3 regions of the Amycolatopsis sulphurea genome follow, and region 3 is predicted to be linked to each of the others. Evidence: riboswitches for the same ligand, from Rfam matches in the RefSeq annotation. Region 3 holds a riboswitch; each other region holds the start of a gene.
What was found. Region 3 has a riboswitch for cobalamin ahead of metE (5-methyltetrahydropteroyltriglutamate--homocysteine S-methyltransferase). Riboswitches for the same ligand answer to the same signal wherever they lie in the genome.

Region 1 (5,133 bases), on a different contig from region 3:
CGGCGGTCGGGTCCAGCGCCGAGGTCGGTTCGTCGAGCACCAGCACCCCCGGGTGCGCGGTGAGCACCGAGCCGATCGCCACCCGCTGCTGCTGCCCGCCGGACAGTGTCCGAAGTGGACGATCACGCAGCTCCGCGATGCCGAGCAGATCCAGCGTCTCCTCGACCCGTTTACGCATCACCTCGGGCGGCACGGCCAGCTGCTCCATGGCGTAGGCCAGCTCCTCCTCGACGGTGTCGGTGACGAACCCGGCCAGCGGGTCCTGCCCCACCACGCCGACCACCTCGGCCAGCTCCCTCGGCGGATGCTCGGCGGTGGACCGCCCGGCCACCCGCACGGCCCCGGTGAGCCGCCCGCCGGTGAAGTGCGGCACCAGCCCGTTCATCACCCCGAGCAAAGTCGACTTACCGACTCCAGTGCGGCCGGCCACCAGGCACAGCTCGCCCTCTTCGACCTCGAAGGTGAGATCGGTGAACACCGGCCGGGCGGCACCCTGGTAAGTGATCCCGACGTTCGAGAACTCGATCATCGGACCACCTCCGCGACGAGCGCCGGGCGCGGCGCGAGCCAAGCGGGAAGCACACAGACGAGCACCGCGAGCGCGGGCAGCAAGGGCAGCTCCGGCCACGTCGGCGGCGACGCTGGGGTGGCCAGCGAAACCGGCTCGGCCACCAGCACGAGCACGCACCCGGCCACCCCGCATAGCGCGACCAGCGTTTCCGGCAACCGCCACGGATCAGGCCGATAAGTCGTCCGCCGCACCCGGCGTCCGCCGAGCACGAAACCGGTGGCAGCCACGAAGAGCCCGGCGACCAGCATCGGCACGCCGAGCCAGGACGAGGAGCCGTCCAGCACGCCGTACACCCCGACGGCGACCCCGGCCAGCCCGGCGAGCACACAGACCGCGATCAGCACGCGGACCTGCCGTCCGAGGTAGCCGCGACGGCCGTAGCCCCGGGAATCCATGGCCGCCGCCAGCTGCAACGACCGGTCCATCGCATCGGCCAGCACCGGCACGAAGATCCCCTTTACGAAACGCAGGCCACGGGTCCGCCCGGCCCGCAACCTTCGCGCACGCCGTACCCGGTGCACGCTTTCCACCAGCTGCGGTGCCACGGACAACGCGACGGTGACCGCCGTGCCCACTTCATACAACGCCGCCGGCACCGCTTTCAGCAGGCGTTTCGGGTTCGCCAGCGCGTTCGCGGCGCCGACACAGAGCACGATCGTGGCCAGCCGCAGGCCGTCGTAGAAGCCGCCGAGCAGCTCCTCGGCCGACGTGGGGCCGAGCAGCTCGATCCCGGCGGCCGCGGCGGGCAGCGGAATCCGAGGCAGGGTGAACAGCACGTGCCCGCCGTCCTCGCCGCCGATCAGGATCCGGAACAGCACCCGCGAGATCAGGATGACCGCGGCGACCAGTGCGTACATCCGGAACGCCAGCGCCCACGGCGCGTCGCCACGCCGGGCGACCACGACGAACCCGGCCACCGCGAGCACCAGCCCGAGCAGCAGCGGGTTCGTGGTCCGGCTCGCGATGACCGCGAGCGCGAGCGCCCACACCCACCACGCGCCGGGATGCAGCGCCCGCGGACTAGGCCGCACCACGCCGGCGCCGGATCGCGGTGACCACCCCGGCCACCGCGATCAGCACGACGACCACGATGCCCACGACCAGTCCCCACGGGAAACCGCTGTCCGAAGTGGACGATTCGGCGGCGGGCGCGGGATCGTTCGCCTTGCGCACCGGGGCGGTCCGCGGCGGCGGGTAGTCGGTGTAGGACTTGCCGATCGCGAAGGACCAGCCCTCGAAACTGCCCGCAGGCGGCTTCCAGCCCTGCACGCCGACCTGGCTCGACTCCCATTTGCCGCCGTTGGTGGCGGTCCAGAAGCTCCAGGTGGCGTTCTCCGGCGGCATTCCGGTGCAGGCCTGGTCCGCGGGCTTGTTCTCGATCTTGCACAGCAGGGCCAGCCCGTACTTGCCCGAACCGGCCAGCTCCAGCCCGGCGTTCTGCAGCGCAGTGAGCCCGTTCTCCTGCGGCCCCGTAGCGCAGCGGATGAGCGGGTCCCCGCCCAGACCCTGGAAGTCGACGATCACGGTGACCCCGTTTTCGTCCGGGCAGTACCCGGCGGTGCCCTTGCCGGGCACGGTCGCCGAGGCGGGCGCGGCGCCGCTCAGCCCGGTACCGATCAGAAGTACGCACCCGGCGAGGACTCGCCCCCAGTGGCGCGCGTGTGTGAACCGCATGTCAGATGAACCTCGCATCGATCGGGCCACGGCGGGCGATCCGGCTCGCGGCCCGGCGAAGGGGCCGCTCACGGTTGCGGGCCAGCGCCGGAATCCCACCGGCTTCCCCCGTTCGTGGCGTAGAACTCGTCGACGTTAACCCACCTCAGGCACTCTTCGGAAGCGACCGCGGCCACACCTACACTTCCGGACGTGGAATCCGGACAGCTGCGCGTCGGCCTCGTCGGAACCGGTCCGTGGGCGGCCAGGGTGCACGCACCCGGGCTGGCCGAGCATCCGAGCACCGTGCTCAGTGCAGTGTGGAGCCGCCGCCCGGAGGCCGCGCAGTCGCTCGCGGAGACCTACGACACCGTGGCCGCCGGCCGCATCGACGAGCTGTTCGACCAGGTCGACGCGATCGCTTTCGCGGTGCCACCGGCCGTGCAGGCAGAGATCGCACCGCGCGCCGCAGCAGCGGGCAAGCACCTGATCCTGGAGAAGCCGATCGCCGCCGACCTGCCCGGCGCGCGGCGGCTGGCCGACGCGGTCACCGAAGCCGGAGTCGCGTCGCTGGTGATGCTCACGCTGCGTTTCGCACAGGAGACCCGCGACTGGCTCGACGGAATCAACCAGGCCGGCGGCTGGCGAGGCGGCGGCGCGCGCTGGCTGTCCGGCGCGTTGCTCGGCGGTCAGTACGCCGGCTCGGCGTGGCGGCAAGACCCGTCGGGCGGTGCACTCGCGGACATCGGACCGCACGCGTTCGATCTGCTCGACGCCGCGCTCGGCCCGATCACCGAGGTGCTCGCCGCGCACCGCGGCGCGGAAGATCTCTGGCATGTGTTGCTGGCCCACGAGAACGGGGCGACCAGCACCGCGACGCTCACCCTGCGGCTGCCGGTGCAACCGACCGTAGCGGAGGTCGCGGTGTACGGCGAGCACGGCTACCGGAGGTTTAGCCGGTCGGGTACTGCCGCCGAGTCGTATACCGCACTGCTGGATGATTTCGCGGCCATGGTATCCAGCGGAATTTCCACGCACCCGTGTGATGTGCGCAGGGGTGTGCACCTGGCGTGGATCGTCGACCGTGTACGCGCGCTGACCGGCCGATAACCCTCGATCGTCCCTTGTGGAGCGTGACTCTTCCGATCCACTATGGACACCCCATGCACGGGATCCCGTTTCCCGCCACCGAAGGATTCACCGAATAGGGCGGGTCACCCTGTGTGTCTGGCGGATCCCGCGTCGCAATGGTGACCTTGGAGCAGGAAACAAGCGGTTCGCCGAGGGGTTCGAGAAGGGAAGCGCATGGGTGCTCTGCTGCGCGCTTTCTGGGGGATCATTCCGGCCACAGCCATCGCGCTGCCGTACGCGATGCTGTGCTGGCCGTTGCTCACCGTCCGCCGGCGGCGAAGAGCCGGTGTCAGCCTGGCCCGCGCTTCCGCGACCGCCGGGGCGGACGTGCTGATCGTGACGCTCGCCGCGCTGGTGCTGATCCTGGTCACGATGCCGGTCGGCGACAGCCACAGCAGCACGCTGGACCTGATGCCCGGCGCCGATCTCGCCGAGGCGTACGCCGACGGAGGCTCGCTGTGGCAGGTGCTCGGCAACCTGTTCCTGCTGCTGCCGCTGGCCGCGCTGGTGCCGCTGCGGGTGCCCCGGCTGCGCTCGGCCGGCCGGATCGCCCTTCTCGCGCTGGTTCTGTCCGTGCTGGTGGAGGCGACCCAGTTCGTGCTCCACAACGGCCGGGTCACCTCGACCGACGACGTGCTGCTGAACACGCTGGGTGCGGTACTCGGCGCGGCCGCGACCCGGCCCGGGTGGCGGCGGCTGGATCAGCCGGTGCCGGCGATCCCGGAGCAGCTGCGGCGGACCGTCTGCGTGGCCCCGATCCAGCTGCACAGCAGCCGTCCCGCGTCCAGCGCCCGGTACGCCGGGCTCAGCCACCCGGAACAGCCGTGAAAATCCGGTTGCGCCTACCGGCAGACTGAACGCAGTACCCGTTTCGGACGAAGGAATGCCTATGTTCGCCGCCACGGCCCGCGTCGGCCGAGGTCCGGCCTGACGCGAATAAGCCCGCCGTTCGCGCACGCACCGTGCCCGAGCGTCGCCGCGTCCTGCATTCCTTCGCCCGAAAGGGTTTCTTCCGCATGTCTGCCATTCAGGCTTATGTCCGTACGACCGCACCTCGCGGCCGGGACACCGAACGGATCGGACCGTTCCTCGCGACTTTTTCCCGCGAGAGCAGCAATCCGATGCTCAACTACGCGATCCCGGACGAGGGCGCCGAGCCGTCCCCGGCCGAGCTGACCGAGCTGACCGAGCTGACCGCCGCGTATCGCGACCGGGATCTCTTGCCACGGCTGGAGTTCTTCACCGAGGTGGCGCCCGCCCTGGAGACGGCGCTGACTTCGGCCGGATACCGGCTGGAGCGCCGGATCCCGTTGATGACCTGCACTCCCGCCGGGTTCGTCGACCGGCCGGCGCCGCCCGGATTCCGGCTGCGGGAACCGGAATCGGACGCCGACCGGCGGCGGCTGCGGTCGATGCAGAACGTCGCGTACGGTGCGGGACCGGAGGTCTCCGACACCGAGGTGGCCCAGACGCGCGAAGACCTCCACCTGCTCGCGCAGGACTGCGTGAGCGGCGAGATCGCCGGCGGCGGGGTGGCGCTGGAGATCGTTTGCGGCATCAGCGAAGTGGCCGGGATCGCGGTAGCCGGGCCGTTTCGCCGGCGCGGCCTCGCGGCGGCCGTCACCGCACGGCTCACCAGGAGCGTGCACGAGCGCGGCGCCGGGTTCGCGTTCCTCACTCCGGCGAACGAGGGCGTCGGCACGATGTACCGCAAGGTCGGCTACCAGGACTGCGGTGACTGCGTGCACATGTCCCGGCAAAGTTGGTCGAGGACCGTG
Region 2 (5,133 bases), on a different contig from region 3:
CGCGTTGAGCGCGCGTGGCCGGTTCAGCGTGATCCGGCCGAGTCCGCTGTGGACGATGAACTCGACTTCACTCACGAGGCCTCCTGCAGCATCCGGCGGGAAATGATGACCCGCATGATTTCGTTGGTCCCTTCCAGGATCTGGTGCACGCGCAGATCGCGCACGATCTTCTCCACGCCGTATTCGGTGAGGTAGCCGTAGCCCCCGTGCAGCTGGAGCGCCTCGTTCGCGACGGCGAACCCGGTGTCGGTGCAGAACCGCTTCGCCATCGCGGACAACGGGGTCGCCTCCGGATCACCCCGATCGTAGGCGTCGGCCGCGCGCCACAGGAGGGTCCGCGCCGCTTCCAGCTCGGTGCGCATGTCGGCAAGCCGGAACTGCAGCGCCTGCGCCTCGGAAAGCGGGCTGCCGAAGGCTTTGCGTTCGGTGAGGTGCCGAACCGCCTTGTCCAGCGCGGTCTTCGCCCCGCCGAGCGAGCACGCGGCGATGTTCAGCCGCCCGCCGTCCAGCGCCGCCATCGCGACCCGGAACCCGCTCCCGGCTTCGCCGAGCAGCGCGCTCTCCGGGACCCGCACTCCGTCCAGAATCACCTGCCGGGTCGGCTGCGCGTGCCAGCCCATCTTGCTTTCGTTGGGGCCGAAGGAAAGACCGGGGGTGTCCCGCTCCACGATGAACGCGGAGATCCCGCGCGCACCGGGGCCGCCGGTGCGGGCCAGCACCACGTACACCTCGGCCGTTCCCGCGCCGGAGATGAACTGCTTGACCCCGTCCAGCACGTACTCGCTGCCGTCCCGGCGGGCCTTCGTGGTGAGCGCGGCCGCGTCCGAACCCGCGCCCGGCTCGGTCAGGCAGTAGCTGCCCAGAGCCTCCATTGTGGACATCCGGGGCAGGTACCGATGCCGTTGCGCGGTATCGCCGAAGCGGTCGATCATCGCGGTGACCATGTTGTGGATCGAGATGTACGCGGCGATCGACGGGCAGCCGGTCGCCAGCGCCTCGAAGGCGAGCACGCCGTCGAACCGGCCCAGCTCGGAGCCGCCGACGTCCTCGGGCAGGTACAGGCCGCCGAGCCCGAGTTGCGCCGCCTTGCGCAGCACGTCGACCGGGAAATGCCGGTTCCGGTCCCAGTCCACCGCGTGCGGGGCCAGATGCTCCGCGGCGAACTCCGCCGCCGTCTGGCGTACCGCACGCTGTTCGTCGGTGAGATGCATGGCGGGCCTCAGTCCATCGTCGGGATGACGAAGGAGGCGTCTTCCTTGATGCCGGACGGCCAGCGCGAGGTGACCGTCTTCGTCTTGGTGTAGAAGCGGATCGAGTCCGGGCCGTGCTGATTGAGGTCGCCGAAGCCGGACCGCTTCCAGCCGCCGAAGGTATGGTAGGCGATCGGCACCGGAATGGGCACGTTCACCCCGACCATGCCGGTGTCGACGCGCGAGGTGAAGTCCCGCGCGGTGTCGCCGTCGCGGGTGAAGATCGCGACGCCGTTGCCGTATTCGTGCTCGCTCGGCAGCCGCAGGGCCTCCTCGTACGTGTCGGCCCGCACGATCGAAAGGACCGGGCCGAAGATCTCCTCCCGGTAGATCCGCATGTCCGGGGTGACCCGGTCGAACAGGCAGCCGCCCAGGAAGAAGCCGTTCTCGTGACCGGGCACGGTCAGGTCGCGGCCGTCCACCACCAGTTCGGCGCCCTCCGCCACGCCGACGCGGACGTAATCCCGGGCACGCTGTGCGGCCGCGGCGGTGACCAGCGGCCCGAAGTCGGACGTCTCGGCCAGCGCCGGGCCGACCTTCAGGTTCCGCACCCGTTCGGCGAGCCGCTCGACGAGTGCGTCCGCGGTGGCCTCGCCGACCGGGACGGCGACCGAGATCGCCATGCACCGCTCCCCCGCGGACCCGTAACCGGCGCCGACCAACGCGTCCACGACCTGGTCGAGATCGGCGTCGGGCATCACGATCATGTGGTTCTTCGCACCGCCGAAGCACTGCGCCCGCTTGCCGTGCGCGGCCGCGGTGGCGTACACGTACTGCGCGATGTCGGACGACCCGACGAAACCGACCGCCTGCACCCGGGGCTCGGTCAGGAGCGCGTCGACCGCCTCCTTGTCGCCGTTGACCACCGAGAACACGCCCGGCGGCAGACCGGCCTTGAGGAACAGCTCCGCCAGCCGCAGCGGCACGGACGGGTCCCGCTCGGACGGCTTGAGCACGAACGCGTTGCCGCAGGCGATCGCCGGCGCGGCCTTCCACAGCGGGATCATCGCCGGGAAGTTGAACGGGGTGATCCCGGCGACCACGCCGAGCGGCTGCCGCATCGAGTAGACGTCGATGCCGGTGCCCGCGCTGTCGCTGTACTCGCCCTTGAGCAGGTGCGGGATACCGAGCGCGAACTCGACCACTTCGAGCCCGCGCTGGATGTCGCCGTGCGCGTCGGCGACGGTCTTGCCGTGCTCGGACGACAGCAGCTGCGCGAGGCTGTCCTCGCCGTGGCGCACCAGGTCGAGGAAGCGCATCAGCACCCGGGCGCGCCGCTGCGGGTTCCACCGCGCCCATTCCCGCTGCCCTTCGACGGCGATGTCCACCGCGGCGGCGACCTCATCGACGGAGGCCAGCGGTACTCGTGCCTGCACCGCGCCGGTGCTGGGGTCGAAGACGTCGGAGAACCGCCCGGAGGTGCCGGGGATCGGCTTGCCTCCGATGAAGTGGGTGAGTTCGGGGATCATGATCAGCCTTTCGGAAAGCACGCAGGAGGAGGCCGGGGCGCACGGCAGCGAGCCGCGACGACCGGCAGGGCGCAGGCACCGGATGACGAGCGCGGTCACCCCGGGCACCGGGGACCGCACACCACTGCCCGGGCGCCGATCGGCCCGTCACAGCGCACGGCCCCGGCACGGCAGGCACCGGGCACGCCACCGCTGCCGCGCCCGCCGGACGGGCGCGGCGGCGCTACCGGGGCACCTGGGGTGGACCGGCGGCGTTCGCGCAGGCAGGAAGAATCCGCATGCGTTCTGCTCCATCCTCGTGGACGAACACGGACGTCCACAGCCGGTATCCTGGCTCCCGGATCTGCGGCGCCCCGGCCTTCCCGGCTCGCGCCAGTGGCCTTGCCTCGGGGACCGCTCCCCGGTCACAGTGGCGGGACCGCGCCGGATTCGCACCGGACTTCCCTGCACCGTGGACCTTGGTGACACCATAAAGTAGGAAGTCCTACTATGTCGAGAGTGGCGCAGCCCTCATCGCGCGGTCACGGCGCCGGCGGGTAGGGCAGCACCCCGCTGGCGTGCTCGTCCACCCGCAGCGGCCGGCCGATCGCCGGGAACGCCCGCTGCGGGCAGGCCGGGCGTTCGCACACCTTGCAGCCCATCCCGATCGGGGTCACCGCGGCGCCGGCGCCCAGCGCCAGCCCGTCGGAGTAGACCAGGCGCACGGCGTGCCGCAGTTCGCAGCCGAGCCCGATGGCGAAGGTCTTGCCCGGTTCGCCGTGCCCGCCGGTGCTGCCGGTGACCGTGCGGGCGAGCCAGAAGTACTTCTTGCCGTCCGGCAGCTCGGCGATCTGGGTGAGGATCCGGCCGGGCGCGGCGAACGCCTCGTAGACTATCCACAGTGGACACGAGCCGCCGACCCGGGAGAAGTGGAACCCGGTGGCGGACTGGCGTTTCGAGATGTTGCCCGCGCGGTCCACCCGCACGAAGGAGAACGGCACGCCGCGTGCACCGCGACGCTGCAATGTGGACAGCCGGTGGCAGACCGTTTCAAAGCCCACGCCGAACTCGCCGGACAGCAGGGTGACGTCGTAGCGCAGCCGTTCGGCCGCGCCCAGGAAAACCCGATACGGCAACACCAGCGCGCCCGCGTAGTAGTTCGCCAGCCCGATGCGCAGCAGCCGCCGGGCGGTCTCGTCGCCGAACCCGGCCCGCTCGGCCAGCCGCGTGATCTCGTCTCCTGATTCCAGCATCGCCAGCTCCGAGGCGAGCCGGAACGCGGCCTGCCCCGGCCGCAACGCGGGCGCGAGCCGCAACACCTTGCGGCGGCCGTCGAATTCGTGCCGTCCGGTACCCAGCGGCTCGCTGACCACCCGGACGCCGTGCCGGTCCTGCAACGCGGTGATCAGCCCCGAACGCACCTCGCCGGGACGCAGCCTCAGATGCGCGGACAGCTCTTCGGCACTGCGGTCGAGCGCCGCGACGTGGTTATTACGGGTGTAAAACCAATCACGCACCTGTTCGTGCGGCTGCTGCGCGGCGGTCTGGTCCATGCCCTGCTCCGCGGTGAGCGCGGCGATGTTCTCCACCGATTCCCGGTAACGCCGGTGCAGCGCGACCACCATCCGCGCGACGTCGGGCAGTTTCGTGGTCAGCTCGTCCACCGCGCCGGGCGAGACCGCTCCGTCGAGAGTGTCGTCGGCGAACACTTCCCGCACGTCGGCGACGAGACGCGCGGTGTCCTGCGCGGCGAAGAACTCCGCGTCCACCCCGAACTGCCCGGTGAGCTTCAGCAGCACGGCGAGGGTGAGCGGGCGGCCGTTGTGTTCCAGCTGGTTGACGTAACTGGGCGAGATGCCGAGCGCCCTGGCCAATTCGGACTGCGAAAGGGAACGGTCCTCCCGCAGCTGCCGCACCCGCGCACCGGCGTACACCTTCTCCATCCCCCGACTTTAACAACTATTACAAGCCCCCGGGAAACCTGCACAACACTTCACAGCCGCCACGATGGCCCCCACCCCGCCCTTGCTGCCACGCTTGTCCCCATGCGGACTTGAAGGCTGTGAAGGGTCCCTTCACGGACTCTGATAGGGCTTTGTTATGGGGGTAGTTCTCGTTGGCAGAGGGCGCAGGCCCCGGTCCAGCACGTGAGCAGGTTCTGCAGGAGCAGGGCGACCTGTCCGAGTGTCAGGCCGGGGCCGCGTTTTTTAGTGTGCGGGCGCGGTATTCGGTGAGGAACAGCAAGGCCGCGGTGACGAGCGTGACGTGGCGGTGCCAGCCTGGCCAGGTGCGGCCTTCGAAGTGGTCGATACCGAGGGTGTTTTTGAGTTCGCGGTAGCTGGTCTCGATGGCCCACCGGGCTTTGGCGAGCCGGACCAGGCGCGTGATGGTGGGGCGGGCAACGCCGGGAAGGTGAGCCAGCCATACGTGGGCAG
Region 3 (5,133 bases):
CTGGCAGAGCGCGGAGAACAGGTCGTCGCCGTCCGTCGCGCGTTTCGCGGGCAGGCTCGCGCCGAAGTAGTTCTCCAGCAGCCGCCGCCCGCGCAGGCCCGCCGCCCAGCGGCCACCCGGCACCGGATAACGCACGATCGCCGTCCCGGCTCGCACCGCGCTCACGAACGCGCGGTTGATCCGCCCCGCGCCGAATCCGCCGGTTTCGGCCGGCAGCCCCATGAACACCCTGGTCGCCACGTCAAGGGTGAGTTGTTTGAGCGCCCAGTACAGCCGCGGCCCGCCGGCGCCCCAGGCGCGGACGCCCTCGCGCAGCGGCGGGCCCATCTGCGTGACGTAGCCGGCCAGCCGTTCGCGGGTGAAGGCCTCCTGCATGATCCGGCGGTGCAGGCGATGCTCGCCGAAGTCCAGCAGCATCAGCCCGCGGTCGAAGAAGCGCTCGATGAAGAAGTTCCAGCCCTCCTGCGAGAACGCCTTGTCCTTGTTCACCAGCGCGATCCGGGTGGCCTCCGGCCCGGACAGCGACACGATCCGGCGGCCGAACGCGCCGGTCCAGTACACCGGCCCGTACTGCGCGAACCGGCGCATGGTGAATTCGAGCCCGAACCGCATCATGTCCGGCGCGTGCCCGACCACCGGCGGCCCGTCGTCGCCGAGCACCGGCGCCAGCCCGCTCCCGGACGGTGGCTCGGCCAGCGCCCGCACCGGAAACCGCGCCCCGAGCCATCGCTCGTCCACGGCCCGCGGCAACGGAACCGCGGTCAACGGCGGCACCCGCTCCCGCAACGCCGCGATCCGGGCTGCCGTACCGGCCATCGCCGACCACCTCCAGGCTTGGGGATCTTGGACAGTTCCCAGGGTGCGCTGCTGTTGACCCGGTGACAACGTTTGCGCTGTGGCCCGTCCGGGTGAGACCGACCAGCCGGAGCGGCGGCTGGAGGGCTGTGAAGGGGCCCTTCACGGACTCAGAGTCCGTGAAGGGCCCCTTCACAGCCTTTACTGGTCAGCGGCCGGGGCTCAGCGGGGTTCGCCGCGGAGCTGACGGGCCGCGCCGACCAGGTGGCGCAGTGCGGGTTCCACCTCGGCGTAACCGCGGGTCTTCAGTCCGCAGTCCGGGTTGACCCACAGGCGATCGGCGGGCACCGCGGCCAGTGCGGTGCGGACCAGGCCGGTCACCTCACCGGAGTCCGGGACCCGCGGCGAGTGGATGTCGTAGACACCGGGCCCGACGCCGCGGGCGAATCCGGCGGAGGTCAGGTCGGCCAGCACCTCCATTTTCGACCGGGCGGCCTCGATGCTGGTCACGTCGGCCTCCAGCGCGTCGATCGCGGGCAGCACCTCGCCGAATTCGGAGTAGCACATGTGCGTGTGGATCTGTGTGCGGTCCTCGACGCCGGAGGTGGCCAGCCGGAACGCGTGCACCGCCCAGGCGAAGTACGCGTCGTGCGCGGCCGTTCGCAGGGGCAGCAGCTCCCGCAGCGCCGGCTCGTCGACCTGGATGACGCGGATGCCAGCCGCCTCCAGATCGGCCACCTCGTCGCGGATGGCCAGCGCGACCTGCCGCGCGGTGTCGCCGAGCGGCTGGTCGTCGCGGACGAACGACCAGGCCAGGATGGTCACCGGACCGGTCAGCATGCCCTTCACCGGGCGGCTGGTGAGGCTCTGGGCATACCGCGCCCACTCGACGGTCATCGGCTCCGGCCGCGAGACGTCGCCGAACAGGATCGGCGGGCGCACGCAGCGCGAACCGTAGGACTGCACCCAGCCGTGCTCGGTGGCCGCGAACCCGGCCAGCTGCTCGGCGAAGTACTGCACCATGTCGTTGCGCTCCGGCTCGCCGTGCACGAGCACGTCCAGGCCGAGGTCTTCTTGCAGCCGGACCACGCGTTCGATCTCCGCGCGCATGGCGCCCCGGTACTCCTCGGCGCCGAGCTTGCCCGCCCGGTGCGCGGCGCGGGCGCGGCGCACGTCGCCGGTCTGTGGGAAGGAACCGATGGTCGTGGTCGGCAGATCCGGCAGGTCCAACGCGGCCGACTGGGCGGCGGCACGCTGCGCGTACGGCGGGCGGACGGCGTCCGCTTCGGTCAGCCCGGCGAGCCTGCCGCGGACCGCCGGGTCGGTCAGCTCGGTGGCGCCGGCGCGATCGGCCACCGCGGCGCGCGCCGGGGCGAGGTCCACGTCCTCGCCGTCGAGCGCACGGCCGAGCAGCACCACCTCGTCGACCTTCTGCCGCGCGAACGCGAGCCAGCTCTGCAGCCGCGGTTCGAGCCGCGTCTCCGCGGTCACGTCGTAGGGCACGTGCAGCAGCGAACACGAGGTGCTCACGCTGACCCGGGCAGCGGTGCCGGCCAGTCGCCGCGCGCACGCGAGCGCGCGGTCCGGATCGGTGCGCCACACATTGCGCCCGTCCACGACCCCGGCGAGGATTTCCTTGTCGCGCAGCGCGCCTTCCGCCGCCACATCGTCCACAAAGGACTCGTCGGTGACCAGGTCGACGGCCAGCGCCTCGATCGGGGAGCGGGCGAGGACACCCAGCGCCCGGCCCAATTTGCCGAAGTATCCGGCGACCAGCAGCTTCGGCCGTTCGGTCTCCTTCGCCAGCACGTGGTAGGCGCGGGTGAGCGCGTTCAGCTCGGCGGTGCTCCGGTCGGCGGCGAACGCCGGTTCGTCCAGCTGTACCCACTCCACGCCCTCGGCCCGCAGGCGGCGCAGCAGCTCGACGTAGGCGGGCAGCAGCTCGTCGAGCAGTTCGATCGGCTCGAACCCGGGGGTGTCCGCCTTGGCCAGCAACAGGAAGGTGACCGGTCCGACCAGCACCGGCCGCGGGGTGATGCCCAGCGCCTTCGCTTCGCGGACCTCGTCGAGCGGGGCGGTGCCGGTCAGCGTGAACCGGCTGTCCGGGCCGAGTTCCGGGACGAGGTAGTGGTAGTTCGTGTCGAACCACTTGGTCATCTCCAGCGCGGGCGCGTCCGGCACCCCGCGGGCGGCGGCGAAGTAGGTGTCCAGCGGGGAAAGGCCCAGCCGGGTGAAACGCCCGGGCAGCGCGCCGAACAGCGCGGCGACGTCGAGCACCTGATCGTAGTGGGAGAAAGTGCTCGACGGGATCGAGCCGAGACCGGTGTCGCGCAGAGCGGTCCAGGTCCGCTCGCGCAGCCTCCGCCCGGTCTCCAGCAGGCCGGTCTCGGTGACCTTGCCCGCCCAGTAGGCCTCCAGCGCTCGCTTGAGCTCCCGGTCCGGCCCGATCCTCGGATGACCGAGGACCGTGGTGCCCAGGGTGTTCAGGGTGCCCGGTGTGTTCACAGCAATGCATCCTCACGTGCTCGCCGGATGAGCCCGGGCACGCGAGAGCCGTGCTTCGGTCGTGCCTTGTCCCACGAGGCCCGGACTCACGCACGCCTTCGGCGCGCGTGCCACGGGCAGGTCTTCGGACTCGTGGGCATACCGCTCGTGCCTACCGGCCGTCGCTTCCCGGGCTCGCGCCCAGTGCTGTACCGCTCTCGCGGTGACGGCTGTCGTTCCCACATACCGCTGCGGGGCAGTCCCGGATTCGCACCGGGTTCCCTGTTGCCTCCCCAGTGCGCGGCCGCGCGGAAAACAGGCTCGGCCACGTACTGGCGAACCAGTGGCGTGGCCGAGCCTAGCGGGTCGTGGCCGGGGACGGCACAAGTCGCACTCGATTCCCGGAGTGCGGGATCATGAGTGCGGGGTCAGTCCCAGTCCAGCGCGCCGCCCGACTGGTACTCGATGACCCGGGTCTCGAAGAAGTTCTTCTCCTTCTTCAGGTCCATCGCCTCCGACATCCACGGGAACGGGTTCTCGGTCTCCCCGAAGATCGGCGCCAGCCCGATCTGCTGGGCGCGCCGGTCGGTGATGAAGTGCATGTACTGCTCGCACAGCTGCGCCGAGAGGCCCAGCATGCCCCGCGGCATGGTGTCGCGCGCGTAGGCGACCTCCAGCTCGCAGGCGTCGGTCAGCATCTGCCGGACCTCGGCCTGGAACTGCTCGGTCCACAGGTGCGGGTTCTCGATCTTGATCTGGTTGATGCAGTCGATGCCGAAGTTCAGGTGGATCGACTCGTCCCGCAGGATGTACTGGTACTGCTCGGCGATGCCGACCATCTTGTTCCGCCGGCCCAGCGACAGGATCTGCGCGAAACCGGTGTAGAACCACATGCCCTCGAAGATCACGTAGAACGCCACCAGGTCGCGCAGGAACGCGGTGTCCGCCTCCGGCGTGCCGGTCTCGAAGTCCGGGTCCTCCAGGTGCTGGGTGTACCTCAGCGCCCAGGCGTCCTTGTCCGAAATGGACGGTACCTCGCGGTACATGTTGAACAGCTCGCCCTCGACCAGGCCGAGGCTCTCGCAGATGTACTGGAAGGTGTGCGTGTGCACGGCCTCCTCGAAGGCCTGGCGCAGCAGGTACTGGCGGCACTCCGGGTTGGTGATCTGCCGGTACACCGCGAGCACGATGTTGTTGGCCACCAAGGATTCCGCGGTGGCGAAGAAGCCGAGGTTGCGCTTGAGCATCTGCCGCTCGTCCTCGGTCAGGCCGTCGGCGGACTTCCACAGCGCGATGTCGGCCTGCATCGCGACCTCGGTCGGCATCCAGTGGTTGTTGCAGCCGGCCAGGTACTTGTCCCAGGCCCAGCGGTACTTCATCGGCAGCAGCTGGTTCACGTCGGCGCGGGCGTTGATCATCCGCTTGTCGTCGACGTCGATCCGGCCCGCGCCGACCTCGATCCGGCCGAGCCCGGTCGCGTCCGTGCTCTCCACGTTGGTCATAGTCCACTCACCTCAAGGTTCAGGGCTGTGAAGGGCCCCTTCACGGACTCAGAGTCCGTGAAGGGGCCCTTCACAGCTCGTCGGGCGGTTACTGGCAGGCTTCGCAGTCGGGGTCGTCGATACGGCAGGCGGCGCCTTCGGTGGCGACGAAGTCCACGTCGTCCACCTTCGGCAGCTCCTTCGATTCCGGCTGCGCGGCGGGCGGGGTGGCCGGGACCGCGGCGGCAGGGCTGGGCGACGGAGCCGGGCTCGGCGAAGGAGACGGCGCCGGGGCCGGGGCGGCCGACGGCGAAGAGGCCGGGGCGGGACCGGCCGACGGGGCTAGACCGGCAGACGGAGCGGGACCGGCCGA

Region 1: it holds a riboswitch for cobalamin, as region 3 does, so the genes downstream of both, ATK36_RS18270 (hypothetical protein) here and metE (5-methyltetrahydropteroyltriglutamate--homocysteine S-methyltransferase) in region 3, are expected to answer to the same signal.
Region 2: it holds a riboswitch for cobalamin, as region 3 does, so the genes downstream of both, ATK36_RS30520 (CoA-acylating methylmalonate-semialdehyde dehydrogenase) here and metE (5-methyltetrahydropteroyltriglutamate--homocysteine S-methyltransferase) in region 3, are expected to answer to the same signal.

Annotation. Positions count from the first base shown of each region.
Region 1 is NZ_PDJK01000002.1:2,597,428-2,602,560, reverse strand. Features, by position in the region: gene ATK36_RS18280 (ABC transporter ATP-binding protein) at 1-529, opposite strand, end outside; gene ATK36_RS18275 (CbiQ family ECF transporter T component) at 526-1,605, opposite strand; gene ATK36_RS18270 (hypothetical protein) at 1,592-2,245, opposite strand; cobalamin riboswitch at 2,263-2,404, opposite strand; gene ATK36_RS18265 (Gfo/Idh/MocA family protein) at 2,438-3,334, shown strand; gene ATK36_RS18260 (VanZ family protein) at 3,530-4,183, shown strand; gene ATK36_RS18255 (GNAT family N-acetyltransferase) at 4,372-5,133, shown strand, end outside.
Region 2 is NZ_PDJK01000002.1:5,371,710-5,376,842, reverse strand. Features, by position in the region: gene ATK36_RS30530 (enoyl-CoA hydratase/isomerase family protein) at 1-75, opposite strand, end outside; gene ATK36_RS30525 (acyl-CoA dehydrogenase family protein) at 72-1,211, opposite strand; gene ATK36_RS30520 (CoA-acylating methylmalonate-semialdehyde dehydrogenase) at 1,220-2,719, opposite strand; cobalamin riboswitch at 3,023-3,206, opposite strand; gene ATK36_RS30515 (short-chain fatty acyl-CoA regulator family protein) at 3,241-4,641, opposite strand; gene ATK36_RS30510 (IS701 family transposase) at 4,886-5,133, opposite strand, start outside.
Region 3 is NZ_PDJK01000001.1:253,753-258,885, forward strand. Features, by position in the region: gene ATK36_RS01185 (cytochrome P450) at 1-816, opposite strand, end outside; gene metE (5-methyltetrahydropteroyltriglutamate--homocysteine S-methyltransferase) at 1,018-3,282, opposite strand; cobalamin riboswitch at 3,417-3,596, opposite strand; gene ATK36_RS01195 (ribonucleotide-diphosphate reductase subunit beta) at 3,708-4,781, opposite strand; gene ATK36_RS01200 (ribonucleoside-diphosphate reductase subunit alpha) at 4,870-5,133, opposite strand, start outside.